4 regions of the Kitasatospora sp. NPDC005856 genome follow, and region 2 is predicted to be linked to each of the others. Evidence: riboswitches for the same ligand, from Rfam matches in the RefSeq annotation. Region 2 holds a riboswitch; each other region holds the start of a gene.
What was found. Region 2 has a riboswitch for cyclic di-AMP ahead of ABZ449_RS34760 (transglycosylase family protein). Riboswitches for the same ligand answer to the same signal wherever they lie in the genome.
Positions count from the first base shown of each region.

Region 1: linked by a shared signal. The riboswitch ahead of ABZ449_RS20015 (M23 family metallopeptidase) and the one ahead of ABZ449_RS34760 (transglycosylase family protein) in region 2 are both predicted to bind cyclic di-AMP.
Region 3: linked by a shared signal. The riboswitch ahead of ABZ449_RS34025 (NlpC/P60 family protein) and the one ahead of ABZ449_RS34760 (transglycosylase family protein) in region 2 are both predicted to bind cyclic di-AMP.
Region 4: linked by a shared signal. The riboswitch ahead of ABZ449_RS01530 (hypothetical protein) and the one ahead of ABZ449_RS34760 (transglycosylase family protein) in region 2 are both predicted to bind cyclic di-AMP.

Region 1 is NZ_JBEXWT010000031.1:17,927-21,298, forward strand. It holds gene ABZ449_RS20010 (hypothetical protein) at 1-231, shown strand, start outside; gene ABZ449_RS20015 (M23 family metallopeptidase) at 359-1,207, opposite strand; cyclic di-AMP (ydaO/yuaA leader) riboswitch at 1,221-1,379, opposite strand; gene ABZ449_RS20020 (YiaA/YiaB family inner membrane protein) at 1,589-1,879, shown strand; gene ABZ449_RS20025 (alpha/beta hydrolase) at 1,985-2,812, shown strand; gene ABZ449_RS20030 (WHG domain-containing protein) at 2,870-3,372, shown strand, end outside.
Region 2 is NZ_JBEXWT010000091.1:7,987-11,358, forward strand. It holds gene eno (phosphopyruvate hydratase) at 1-325, opposite strand, end outside; gene ABZ449_RS34760 (transglycosylase family protein) at 691-1,596, opposite strand; cyclic di-AMP (ydaO/yuaA leader) riboswitch at 1,602-1,769, opposite strand; gene ABZ449_RS34765 (cytochrome P450) at 1,991-3,372, opposite strand, start outside.
Region 3 is NZ_JBEXWT010000085.1:36,529-39,900, reverse strand. It holds gene ABZ449_RS34030 (NlpC/P60 family protein) at 1-503, opposite strand, end outside; gene ABZ449_RS34025 (NlpC/P60 family protein) at 755-1,870, opposite strand; cyclic di-AMP (ydaO/yuaA leader) riboswitch at 1,881-2,034, opposite strand; gene ABZ449_RS34020 (NlpC/P60 family protein) at 2,373-3,372, opposite strand, start outside.
Region 4 is NZ_JBEXWT010000001.1:356,974-360,345, reverse strand. It holds gene ABZ449_RS01535 (hypothetical protein) at 1-66, shown strand, start outside; gene ABZ449_RS01530 (hypothetical protein) at 132-1,502, opposite strand; cyclic di-AMP (ydaO/yuaA leader) riboswitch at 1,505-1,670, opposite strand; gene ABZ449_RS01525 (MoaF N-terminal domain-containing protein) at 2,087-2,416, shown strand; gene ABZ449_RS01520 (alpha/beta hydrolase-fold protein) at 2,560-3,372, opposite strand, start outside.

The sequences.
Region 1 (3,372 bases), on a different contig from region 2:
TACCGCAACCTGGCCGAGCTGACCGCGCAGGGGCGGCCGATGCCGGACGAACTGGCCGGTGACTTCGGGCAGTTCGAGGAGGCGGCGGTCGACGCGGCGCTCGACCTGTTCGGCGACTGGACGGTTCCCGGGCTGCCGCGGCTGCTGGTGACGGAGTTCCCGGAGCTGGCGCCGGAGCCGGGCCAGGAGGAGATCGAGGCGTACCTGGCGCAGCTGCCCGCCGAGGAGTGAGACCGCACGGCGAAGGCCCCCGGCCCCGGAGCGGCTGCTCCGGGGCCGGGGGCCTTCGTGCGAGTGCGTCGGACCTCGCGCGCGCGTCGGGCCACTGCGCGGGTGCGCCGGGCCTGTCGCGGGTGGGTCAGGGGTTGAGGCCGCGCTGCTGGAGCCAGGGCTCCGGGTCGACCGGGGCGCCGCCGCCGGGGCGGACCTCCATGTGCAGGTGCGGGCCGGTGACGTTGCCGGTCGCGCCGACCTTGCCGATCTGCTGGCCGGCGGCGACCTTGCCGGAGCCCTTGGTGATCGAGGAGAGGTGGCAGTACCAGATCTCGGTGCCGTCGGGCAGGGTCTCGACGATCCGGTAGCCGTACGAGCCGGCCCAGCCGGCCGAGGTGATGGTGCCCTGGCCGAGCGCGTGGACCGGAGTGCCGGTGTCGGCGGCGAAGTCCAGACCGGTGTGCAGGTTGGCCCAGTAGCGGGCGCTCTGGCCGTAGTGGGCGGAGAGCCGGTAGTCCTGCACCGGGAGGGTGAGGGCGGCGGCCTGGGCCCGCTCGGCCTCCTCGGCGGCGCGCTTGGCCTCGGCCTCCTTGGCGGCGGCCTTGGCCTCCGCCTCCTGCGCGGCCTGGAGCCGGGCGGTCTCCTCGGCGGCGGTGCGCTGGCTGTCGGCCTGGTTCTGGATGCGGGCGGCGAGCGCGAGGCCGGGGTCGGCGGAGAGGGCGACGGGAGTCTCGTCCGGGACCTCGACGGCGGGGGCGGCGGCCGGGGTCGCCGAGGCGAAGCCGGTGGCGCCCAGGGTGGCGGCGACGGCGGTGACGCCGAGCAGCGGGGAGGCTCCGCGGGTCTGACGCGGCATCCGGTGCCGGTTGGTCTCGACCTCCGTGGCGAAGCCCTCCGGGCCGAAGGCCTCGGGGCCGTCCGTGCCGGGGTGGTCGAGGAGCTGGGTACCGGCTGCGAAGCCGGCCGGGTGTGCCGGGGTGTGCGTCGACGCCACGGGAGGCGCGCTCCTTTCCTTCCTTCGCGCCTACCGGGTTAGCTGACGGGTTCGGAGCAGGAAGGTCTCCTACGGCCGGGCCGGGGCCCCGCCGATTCACCCCAAGGAACGTGGTTCCCCGGCTCCCCGACCTGCCCGGAGGCGGGTCCGCGGGATTAGGCGACGGCGCACGGTGCCGTCTGGGTACGGCGTTGACAACCGCGCTGCGTTATCAAACGTTAATCCTAGGAGGCTCCGATTCCAAGCCATCCGTTCGGAGCAGCCTAGGGCAAAGTGATCGGACGTCAACGAACGACACCGCCGAACCGGCCTCCCGTACACAGCCCCATCTGAGTACCGCTACTCATGTGCGCCCCCTCCGGACGGCCGCATCCTGACGCCATGAGCGCACCGATGCAGACCCGCACCACGGCCGCGTACCACATCCAGGCCGTCCTCTCCTTCGCCCTGTCGGCCACCGCCCTCGCCGCCGGGATCGCCTACCTGCCGGTCGGCGGCTGGACCAGGGCCTTCCTCGGGATCGGCCTCCTCTACACCGTCACCTCCGCGTTCACGCTGGCGAAGGTGATCCGGGACCGGCAGGAGTCCAACGAGATGGTCACCCGGGTGGACCAGGCCCGGCTGGAGAAGCTGCTCAGCGAGCACGACCCGTTCAAGGTGGAGGGAGCGTGACCGCTCCACGGCCGACCGCTTGACGGCTAAGGCTATTAGCCTTAGCTTTGTGGCTATCGGCACTCACCGCCGACGTCCCGCACCGGCGGCCCGAGGAGGACCACCATGAACGGCACCATCACCCCGAGCACCCAGTACCTGACCGTTCCCGGCGGCCGGGTCGCCTTCGACGACACCCGGCAGGGCCACGGCACCCCCGTCGTCCTGCTCCCGGGCATGCTCGACAGCCGGGCCGCGTACCGGCACCTGCGCCCACTGCTCGTCGCCGCCGGCCACCGCGTCGTCACCATGGACCTGCGGGGCTTCGGCGAGTCCTCCGTCGCGTGGGACGACTACGGCCCCGCCGCCGTCGCCGGCGACGTCCTCGCCCTGCTCGACCACCTCGGCATCGAGCGCGCCGTCCTCGCCGGGAACTCCTACACCGGGGCGACCGTCGTCAAGGCCGCCGGGGACGCGCCCGAGCGGGTCGCCGGGATCGTGCTGATCGACGCCTTCGTCGAGAACCCGCCGCCGGGCGCCCTCATGCGCACCGTCATGGGCCTGATGGGCGTCGCCCTCGTCCACTGGCCGGCCTCCTGGGGCTTCTACCTGCGTCGGATGGCCTTCCCGGGCGCCAAGCCCGCCGACTTCGACGCGTACGTGGACGGGCTGGTCGCCGCGCTGCGCACCCCGGGGCGCAAGGCCGCCGTCCGCGGGCAGGTCCACGGCGACTCGGCGCCGGTCGGCTGGACGGCCGCGGTGCGGTGCCCGGCGCTGGTGGTCATGGGCAGCAAGGACCCCGACTTCCCGAAGCCGGAGCTCGTCGCCGACCGGCAGGCCGCCGCGCTCGGCGCTCGCAAGGCGATGATCGAGGGGTCCGGGCACTATCCGATGGCCGACAACCCGACCGCCACCGCGGACGCCCTGCTGCCGTTCCTGGCCGAGCTCGGCTGAGCCCCGACCCACCCCGTCCGACCCACCCGACGCCGTACGTACGGAGAGACCGAACCCATGCCCCGCGTAGGACTGACCCCCGGGCAGGTCGTCGACCACGCCCTCGCCCTCATCGACGAGCAGGGCGCCGAGGCCCTCACCCTGGCCTCCGTCGCCGCCCGGGCCGGGGTCGCCACCCCTTCTCTGTACAAGCACGTCAGCGGCGGCCTGGCCGAACTGCGGCGACTGATCGCCGTCCGGGTCACCGGGGACCTGGCCGACCGGCTGGCCACCGCGGCCGTCGGACGCAGCGGGGACGACGCCGTCGCCGCCGTCATGCGCGCCTACCACGCGTACGCCACCGAGCACCCGCACCGCTACAGCGCCCTCCCGCAGGCCCCGCAGCCCGACGACGAGCTGGCCCACGCGGCCGCCCGGCTCGTCGGCGTGATCGTCGCCGTGCTGCGGGAGTACGGCCTCGACGGCTCCGAGGCGATCCACGCCGCCCGCACCGTCCGTTCCCTCGCCCACGGCTTCGCCGCCCTCACCACCGCGGGCGCCTTCCAGCTCGCCGAGGACCT
Region 2 (3,372 bases):
TGGCGCCCAGCGAGGACTTGTCCGGGGTGGCGTCCAGGTCCAGCATGGCCTGGTCGATCAGGCGCTGCTCGGTGGCGTCGTAGCCGACGAGCTCCGGGCCGATCTGCTCGATGACGGCCAGGACGGCCTTCTCGACGCCCTTGCCGAAGTAGCGGTTCTTGTCACCGTCGCGCAGCTCCAGGGCCTCGAAGGCACCGGTGGAGGCACCCGACGGCACAGCGGCACGACCCGTGCTGCCGTCGTCGAGGCCGACCTCGACCTCGACCGTGGGGTTGCCGCGCGAGTCGAGGATCTCACGGGCTACGACGACATCGATGGACGGCACGAGGCATCTCCTTGCGGAAGCAGGGTCCGGTCTGACGGTGGTGCTGTCAGCAGGACGATTGCGGAGTCGTTACGACCAGAGCCTAACCGCCCGGGCTCCCGGGGCCACGTCCGCCTCGGTCCCGTCTCAGCGTGTGGCCCCACTACCCACCGGTAGTTCACCTGCTTGTCCCAGCTTGTCCCACCGGAGCGGGCGAATGCGGACGAAGGGGACCGGTAGGACCGGTCCCCTTCGGACGGCGGGGTGAGGCGGCGCCGGCGCCGGGCGCGTCGGCGGGCGCGGCTTGCGGCCGCGGGCACGGCCGCGGCTTGCGATCGCGGGCGCTACGGGCCGGCGTCGGGCGGGCCGGCGTCGGGCGGGCCGGCTCAGCCGAAGTGCAGCACCTGGCCGGGCATGATCAGGTTCGGGTCGCCGCCGACGGTGGCGTGGTTCTGCTCGTACAGCGCGTGCCAGCCGCCGGACACGCCCTGGGCGGTGGCGATGGTCGACAGGGTGTCACCGGCGCGGACGGTGTAGTCGTGGCCGGCGGCCTGCGGGGCCGACTGCGCGGCCTGCGGGGCGTACTGCGGCTGGGCGGCGGCCTGGCCGGCGTACTGCTGGTAGACGCCCTGGTGGCTGGTCCAGTACCAGGCGCCGTTGTTCTGGTACCAGTACACCTTGGCGTCGGCGTCCCAGCCGGCCTTGCCGGAGAAGCCCGGGGCCTGCGGCTGCGCCTGCTGCTGCGGGGCGGCCTGCTGGACCGGCTGCGCGGCGGGCTTCTGGGCCGGCTTCTGGGCGACGGGCTGCTGCGCGACCGGCTTCTCGGCCGGCTTGGCGGCGGGCTTCGGGGTCTGCTGCTTGGGGGCGGACTGCGGCTTGGCGTCCGAGGAGGTGTCGACCGCGGCCGGGGCGCCGCCCTTGGTCAGACCGGCCTTCTGGGAGCAGACCGGCCAGGCGCCCGGACCCTGCGAGGCCAGCACCTTCTCGGCGACCGAGATCTGCTGGCCCTTGCTGGCCTGGTTGGCCTGCGGCGCGTAGGCGGTGCCGCCGTACGCCTTCCAGGTGCTGGAGGTGAACTGGAGGCCGCCGTAGAAGCCGTTGCCGGTGTTGATGCTCCAGTTGCCGCCGCTCTCGCACTGGGCGACGGCGTCCCAGGTGGAGGCCGGGGCCGCGGAGGCGCCGGTGGCGGTGAGGAGCGGCATCGCGAGTCCGACGCCGGCCACACCGGCGACGGCGATGGCCTTCTCGGCCTGGGTGCGACGACGGTGACGGCCAGTTCCAACGAACAGCATGAAGAGGTCCCTCTCCGCACGCCTGCGAGGTGAGCTGTCGGGTTCGGACCGGGAGGTGGCCCGGCCGCCGTATGCGGAAACGTTCCGCTCGGGCGGCTTCACCCCAAGCCGTGGGGAGACGGCAAAAAACCTGGTTCCCCCGCCCCTGCCCAGGGTTCTGGTCGGTTTCCCGTGGCGCGGCGGGCAGGACTCGGCGTTCCGCGTACGAGGTCCGCAGCTGCGAACTCCAGGGAGAGTAGACAGATCTTCAGACCAATCACAAGCTCATATCGTCGATATCACACGATAATTACGGCCTGTGCTCGATCGCCTACCAACGGCGGTGTTATGTCCGGATTGATGGTTGTTCACACCCCCGCCAGCAGGCGATTCGCGACGTCCCGTCAGCGCGACCTCAGCGTGTCGCGGGCGCGGCGGGAGCGTTCGGAGAGGCCTCCGGAGGGGTGCGCGGAGGAGTGTGCGGAGGAGCGTGCGGAGAGCGGTTCTCCGGGCTGAATTCCACCGGAAGTTCGCGCAGCCCACGCATGATCAGACCGCCGCGCCACCGCAGATCCTCCGGGCGTTCCGCGAGCCGCAGATCCGGCAGCCGGGAGAGCAGCGTGGCCAGCGCGGCACGGCCCTCCAGCCGGGCGAGCGGAGCGCCGATGCAGTAGTGGATGCCGTGCCCGAAGCCCAGGTGGGGGTTGTCCGTTCGGGCCAGGTCCAGGGTGTTCTCGTCCGCGAACCGGGCCGGGTCGCGGTCCGCCGCGGCGAGCACCACCAGCACCGGATCGCCGACCGGGATGTCCACCCCGCCGATGGTCAGCGGACGGGTCGCGAACCGCCAGGTCGCCAGCTCCACCGGCCCGTCGTAGCGCAGGAGTTCCTCGATGCCGGTCTCCAGCAGCGCGCTCTCCCCGCGGGCCACCGACTCCTGCAGCAACCGGCGCTGCTCCGGATTGCGCAGCAGGGCGTACGTGCCGTTGCCGATCAGGTTCACGGTCGTCTCGAAGCCCGCGAACAGGAGGATGAAGGCCATCGCCGCGGCCTCGTTCTCGGTCAGGTGCTCGCCGTGGTCGCCCGCCCGGATCAGACCGGAGATCAGGTCGTCCCCGAGGTCCGCGCGCTTGCGGTGGATCAGCTCCAGCAGGTACGCCCGCATCCGCTTCACCGCCCGCCCCACGCCGCCGCGTTGGCCACTGCCGTGTCCCGGCTTCGTGTGTCGCAGCATCATCCCGGCCCAGTCGCGGAAGTCGTCCTGGTCCTCGGCCGGCACCCCGAGCATGTCGCAGATCGCGTAGATGGGCAGCGGGAAGGCGAACTCGTGGATCAGGTCCGCCGAACCGCGCTGCGCGAAGCCGTCGATCAGCCGGTCGGTGAGCTGCTGCACCCGCGGCTCGAACTCGGCCACCCGGCGCGGGGTGAACGCCTTCGACACCAGCCGGCGCAGCCGGGTGTGGTCCGGCGGGTCGATGTTCAGCAGGTGGGTCATCAGGTCCGCCTGCCGCTCCCCCGGGATGCCCACCCGGCCGGTGCGGTGCGCCTGCTCACTGTGGTGCGCCGGGTTCTTCGACAGCCGGCTGTCCGCGAGCGCCTGCCGGGCGTCCGCGTACCTGGTCACCAGCCAGGCCTCCACCCCGCTCGGCAGCGTGGTGCGGTGCACCGGGGCGTGCTCGCGCAGCCAGGCGTAGGCGGGGTACGGGTCGGAGGCGAACTCCCAGGTGAACAGCTGCGGGGCGGAGGCCTGGGCGGGGGCGTCGGACGGCGTCGCGGCGGGCCGGGCGGGGTCGGGCTGAG
Region 3 (3,372 bases), on a different contig from region 2:
GCGAGCTTGCCGGCCGCCTCGGTGCGGCGCTGGTCGAGCCGGCGCTGCCGGCCGACCAGCTCGTGCAGGGTCTCCTGCTGGCGCACGGCCGCCTGGTCCAGGGTGCGGGCGCGGGCCAGGTAGCCCTCCGGGTCGGACGAGAGGATGAGCTGGGCGGTCTGGGTCATCCCGCCGCCGCGGTACTCGGCGCCGGCCACCGTCGCCAGGTCGCCGCGCAGCTCGTTGAGCTGATCCTGGGCCAGTGCGATCTCGCCCTGGAGGATCGTGGTCTCGCCCTGGAGCCGCCGCTGGGCCTCCTGCGCCGCGTTGAACCGCTCGGACGCCTGCTCGGCCTCGTCGTACAGCTGCTCCACCTGCGTCTTGACGTCCTGACGGTCGCCCGGGTCCGGGCTGCCGGGGGCGGCCTGGGCACTGCCTCCGGCGGCCACGCCCAGGGCGGTGGCGGCGGCCGCGGTCAGCACCAGCGCCCGGGTGAGCAGTTGGGAACGGCGGTGCACGGGCATGGCGGCAGCGGCTCCAATCCTGCGGTGCGGCCCCCGCCGCCGCACCGGGAGGGGCGGCCGTCGAGCGGGAGTCCGGTGGCAGACGTTAGCGAGTCCGGGCAGGCGAGTCCAAACCCCCACCAACCCGAATATTCGACCCCTTGTCGGACATCAGATCGACTCGGGGGGAAAGCCGCAGGAAGAGCCCCGGGAAAAGCTGCAGGCCCGGCCTCCCCTGAGGGAGACCGGGCCTGGAAGCGTCCGAGCGGGGATCAGACCCGCACGATGGAGGCCAGCGGCATGTTGGTGACCGCCTCGTAGCGCACCGACGCACCCGGCTTGGGGGCGTGCAGCACCTGGCCGTTGCCGGCGTAGATGCCGACGTGGTGGGCGTCGGTGTAGAAGATCAGCAGGTCGCCGGGCTGGGCCTGGGAGATGTCCGAACCGATCCGGGTGCCGGCCCCGGCCTGCGCCTGCGAGGTGCGCGGCAGCGACACGTCGGCCTGGTTGAACGCCCAGACCATCAGGCCGGAGCAGTCGAAGGAGTTCGGGCCGGTGGCGCCCCAGACGTACGGGCTGCCGACCTTGGACGCGGCGGCCGCGAGCGCGGCGGCACCGCGCGAGCTGCCGGGGGCCACCTTCACCGGAGCGGTGGTCGTGGGGGCCGAGAGGTCGCTGCGGCTGTTGTCGCGCGAGGCGCGGTCGGCCTGCTGCTGGGCCTGGGCGGCGGCGTCAGCCTTGGCCTTGGCGTCGGCCGCGGCCTTCTCCTCGGCCTGGCGCAGCGCCTGGCGCTCCTGCTCGGTCAGCGTGTTGAGCAGGTCCTGGGCCGCCTTCAGCTTGCCCTGGACCTCTTCCTTGGAGGTCTTCAGCTGCTGGGTGGTCGTCTCCAGCTCGGCGAGCTTGCCCTGGGCCTCGCTGCGGTCCTGGTCGAGCTTGCGCTGCTGCTCCTGGAGCTCCTTCAGCTGACCCTTCTGGGTGCTGCCGGCCTGGTTCAGGGCGTCGGCCTGACCGAGGAAGTTCTCCGGGCTGGAGGAGAACATCAGCTGGACGGTCGGGGATATGCCCCCGTTGCGGTACTGCTCGCCGGCGATCTCGGCCAGGCCGCCCTGGAGCTCGGTGACCTGGGCCTGCTGACGGGCCACCTGGTCCTGCAGGCCGGAGACCTGCTTCTCCAGCTCCTGCTGCTTGGACTGGGCGGCGTTGTAGTTCTCGGTCGCGACCTCGGCCTGCTCGTTGAGCTGGTCGACCTGCTCCTTGACCTGTTCCTTGGTCGGCTGCGGGTCGGCGTGGGCGCCTTGCGCGGAGAGGACGACGGCGGCCGCGGCGACACCGGTCAGGATCGAGACGCGGGCGCGGCCTGCGGGCTTGGGACGACGATGGGACGCCACGAAGGCGGACTCCTTCTTCCTACATCCGCCTACCGGGTGAGCTGACGGGTTCGGGCCGGAAGCATGCCCTACGACGCCTCACGGCCGTTCCACCGGCCGACCTGGCGCCGATTCACCCCGGAGGAACGTGGTTCCCCGGCTCCGCTCCGCAGCGCCCCCAACCACTGGGCTCCCCTGTCGGGCAGTCGCTTCGACCTGCCCCGCTGCCTCGCGAACTCGACGGTAACCACCGCCGCCACCCTGGCTGGGCGATCGACAGTGCGGTGGTTCGGAGCACGACCCTAGTAACTGAACCGTGATCCGTTCAAATCCTTGTCAGAAAAAAGACCGAAGATTTCCCAAGTTCTTTTGTGAATATGACCGATGGTGACCAGTGGCGCACAGAAGGCTGATCGGTTCTCGGCATGTGGTCACGAAAGGGCGCGCGAAGCCGAACGCCACCCCACGCGGGGGGTGGCGCTTTTCACAGGCCCCGGAGGAGCCCCTCGGGCGTGTCGGGCCGTCAGACCCGGCGGATGGTGTTGATCGACATCGCGTCGGCCTTCATCACCTTCACCACGTCACCGGTGTGCGGCGCGTGGACCACCATGCCGTTGCCGATGTACATCCCGACGTGGTGCATGTCGCCGCCGTAGATCACCAGGTCGCCCGGCTGGGCCTGGTCCAGCGACGGCACCCGGGTGCCGTAGTGGCCCTGCTCCTGCGAGGTGCGCGGCAGCGAGACGCCGGCCTGGCCGTACGCCCAGACCATCAGGCCCGAGCAGTCGAAGGTGGTCGAGCCGGTGGCGCCCCACACGTACGGCGAGCCCTGCTTGCCCATCGCCTTGGACACCGCCACGGCCGCGTAGCCACTGGCCGGCGGCAGACTGCCGAGGTCGACCCGCTCGCTGCCCCGCGAGGCGCGGTCGTCCTGCGCCTGCTGGGCCTTCAGCGCGGCGCGGTCGGCGGCGCTCAGCGAGTTCAGCAGGTCCTGGGCGGCCTTCAGCTTGGCGTTGACGTCCGCCTTGGCCTGGTTCAGGTCCTTGGTGGTGGTGTCCAGCGAGGCGAGCACGGCGGCCGCCTCGGCCTTCTCCTGGTCCAGCCGGCGCTGCTGGTCCAGCAGCCCCTTGAGCGCCTCGGCCTGGCTGGTGCTGGCCTGCTGGACGGTGGAGGCCTTCTCCAGGTAGCCGGACGGGTCGGAGGAGAGCATCAGCTGGACGGACGGGTCGATGCCGCCGGTGCGGTACTGCTCGCCCGCCACCTCGGCGAGGCCGCCCTGGAGCTGGGTCATCTGCTCCTGGCTGCGGGCCACCTGGTCCTGCAGCTGGTCGGCCTGCTTGCGCAGCTGGTCGGCCCGCTCCTTGGCGCCGTTGTACTTCTCCGCCGACTGCTCCTGCTCCTCCTGGAGCTGGTCGATCTGCGCCTTGACGTCCGCCTTGTTGGGCTGCGGCGCGGCGTGCGCGGCCACCTGGGCGGAGAGGGCGACCGCGGTCGCAGCGGCAGCTGTGAGCACGGAGATCCGC
Region 4 (3,372 bases), on a different contig from region 2:
CGGAACGAGGACGACAACCGGCAGCCGTTCGACATCACGGTGGCAGAGACGGCTGCCGGCGCCTGAACCGGCCGTATCCCGCCGGTGGGACCGGGCCGACCGGCGGGACCGGCCCGGCGGTGACCCCGGTCCTACCGGAAGACGCGGACGTAGTCGGCGGCGAACGTGATCGGGGCGGCCCCCTGCGGCGCCGGATGGTACTGCCCCGCAGACACGGAGAGGTTGAGGATCAGGTACGCCGACCAGTTGGCGCCGACGCCCCTGCCGTCCGAGAAGACCTTGACGCCGTTGACGTACCAGTCCACCGAATTGGCGCCGTAGTGGGTGCCGATGGTCACCCACCGGCCCTTCGCGACGGCGCTCGCGTCGGTGTGGTATCTGGCATTGCCCGGGTTGACGTGGTTGGTCAGCTCCAGCAGGTTCGGGTTGTCGGGGTGGTACTCGAATGAGTCGATCTCCCCGTTGCCGTTCTTCCAGGTCCACAGGGCCGGCCAGGCGCCGCTGTCGGCGGGCAGCTCGACCCGGGTCTCGGCGTAGTCGCCGGTCCTGACCTGGAAGCCCTCGTCGGAACCCTCGGTGGTCAGGAAGCCGGTGTTCCAGGACCGCTTGCCGTTCTCCAGGGCCGGACCGCCGGGCGTGGCGGTGAAGGTGGCGACCCCGTTGGCGACGCTGACGTTGTTCCTGTTCAGCCAGTCGAGCTTGTTGTCGCCCGGGTTGTGATTGGCGTACCGGTACGCGGTGCTCTTGTCGCCGACCCAGCGCCGGCCCCAGCTGATCGCGCCGTTGAACTCGTCCGACCAGGTCAGCGACTTGCCGGCGACCGGGGATGACGGCGCCGCGGTGCTCGGGTTCGGCGTGGTCGGCTTGGTCGTCGGATCGGTGGTCGGGGCCGGGGTCGGGGCCGGGGTCGGGGTCGGGGTCGGGGTCGGCGTGGACGTCCCGGCCGCCGAGACCACCAGCCGCTGCGAGGACAGGTTGTGCCAGGTGCCGCCGAGGTCCTGCCAGAAGCCGAACCGGGTGTACGTCCCGGCAGGCAGGGCACGCGCGCCGCTGGTGAAGTCGAACCCGCTCGGGCAGATCTGCACGTCGGAGGCCTTGCCGGGGAAGTCGAGGTTGTTGCCGCGCGCGTCGCGCACGCCCACGCCGACAGTCCTCGCGGTGACGCAGGCCGAGGAGTGCAGACCGAGCGAGGCGGCGGTGGCCTTGCCCGCGACCATGGTGGCGGGGCCGAGCCGGTCCTGGGTGACGGTCGGCGCGGAGACCGTCGGCACGGCGGTCACGGTCGGCGCGGTCACGGTCGGCGCCGTGACGGTCGGCGCCGTGACGGCCTGGGCCCCGCTGACGGACGACAGGCCGAGCAGACCGGCACCGCTGATGGCGAGCGCCCCGGTGGCGGCGAGGGCGGCGTTGCGGCCGCGGCGGGACGGACGGGCGTGGCGTGGACCGCGACGGCGGGCGGGCGCGAGCGCGGGCCGCGGCATGGAGCCGGCAGGCTTGGGCATGGGGGTGACCTCTGCGACGCCTGCGAGGTGAGCTGTCGGGTTCGGGCTGAGGCTGCCCGGCCACCTGGGGAGCGGCTTCACCCCTAGCCGCGGCCCGTACGCAGGGGCGTACGGGCCGGGCGCTGACCTTGGTTCCCCCGCTCCCGTCCGCTGTGGTGCTCGGTGACCCGCCCACGGGTGGACAGGACTCGGCGTCCCGGCGGCGGGGTCCGCGAGGGCGGACGACCGTTGCAGGCTAGGCAGGCCGTACGTGAGCGGACAACTCGGCCGGGCGGGTTGTCGCGCAGCTCACAGCGGTGTCGATCAACGACGCTGCGTGGCAGCCGAGTTGATCACGGACAGGGCGGGAGGAGTAGGACGGGGATCACCCAGCCGGCCGGGCGGCAGGAGCGGTGTGCGGCCCTGCCCATGTGCCGGTCGCACACCCGGGCGGCCGCGTGATGGCGGACCGTACCGTGGCGACTGCCTGACCGAGTGCACCCGGTCGGATAAATTGGAGGTCGGACATCATCCGCCGTGCACAAGAGCGGCGAGCCCGACCGGATGCTCGCCACGACCTGACAGAGACGAGGACCCGCCCCACCATGACCGCGCCCCTGCCCGCCTTCGCCGGCCGCACCTACCTCTTCCAGGCCGACAACGGCGCGGCCTTCCGCAACACCTACTCGGCCGACGGCACGCGGCTGCGCTGGGAGGGCCTCGGCGAGTCCGCGGGCCAGTGGGAGGACGTGCGGCTGCACGTCGCCGAGGTCGCGCCCGAGATCTACTTCGTCAGCTGGACCGAACAGAGCGGGATCACCGTCAGCCACGTGATGGACCTCGGCAAGCTGACCGTGCGGGCCTTCTGGACCTTCGAGGGCGAGGGCGGCCGGGTCGGCGAGCTGCACACCGGGACGCTGGAGCGGGTGGCCTGAGCGCTGGGACCGCCGGACGGGGCCGGACGGCTCCTGAACGACCTGGACGACCTGGACGACCTGGACGACCTGAATGATCGAACCCCCGGGGCTGAGGCTCCGGGGGTTCGATCATTCGGCCGGTCAGGCTCGGCCGGGTCCGTTCAGACGGTCTGGTTCGGCACCTTGAGGTGCTGGGACAGCCACTCCAGCGAGGAGGGCAGCAGGGCGCTCCAGGTCTCGAAGTTGTGGCCGCCGTTGTCCAGCATGCTGTACGAGACCTTCATCGGGCTCTGTACCGCGTTGACGAAGGCCTCGGTCTCCTGCCGGTAGTTGCCGTCCCCCTTCTTGGTGCCGGCCAGCAGCACGGACACCTTCGGCTGCGGCAGGTTCTTCAGCCGCCACATCAGGTTGGCCTCGTCGCGGCGCTGCTTGCTGCCGCCGAAGAGGTCACCCGTGGTCGGGTCGTCGGCCGCGTCGTAGTAGGCGGAGAGCGCGACGGCGGTCGGGAAGACGTCCGGGTGGCGCATGGCCAGCTTGAGCGCGCAGTAGCCACCGGTCGAGTTGCCCATGAAGGCCCAGGCCTGCGGGTCCGAGGAGACCCGGTAGCTGGCCTGGATCGCCGAGGGCACGTCCTTGGTGAAGTAGGTGTCGGACTGCGGGCCGTTCGGGATGTCCTCGCACTCGGTGTCCTGCGGCAGCGCGGGCGAGGGACGCACCAGGACCATGACGGTCGGCTGCATCCGCCCTTCCTGCAGCAGCTTGAGCGCGGCACCCGGGTAGTTGAAGCGGGTGATCAGGTTCTCGGCGATTCCTGGGAATCCGGTGCTGACGATCACGGCCGGGAACTGCTTCTGGGCGTACTCCGGCTGGAAGTACTGCGGGGGCAGGTAGACGTAGCCCTCGGTGGACAGCCGGCTGACCGCGCCGTCGATCCGGACCTTGCGGATCTCGCCGGACTGGCTGGGCTCACGGCC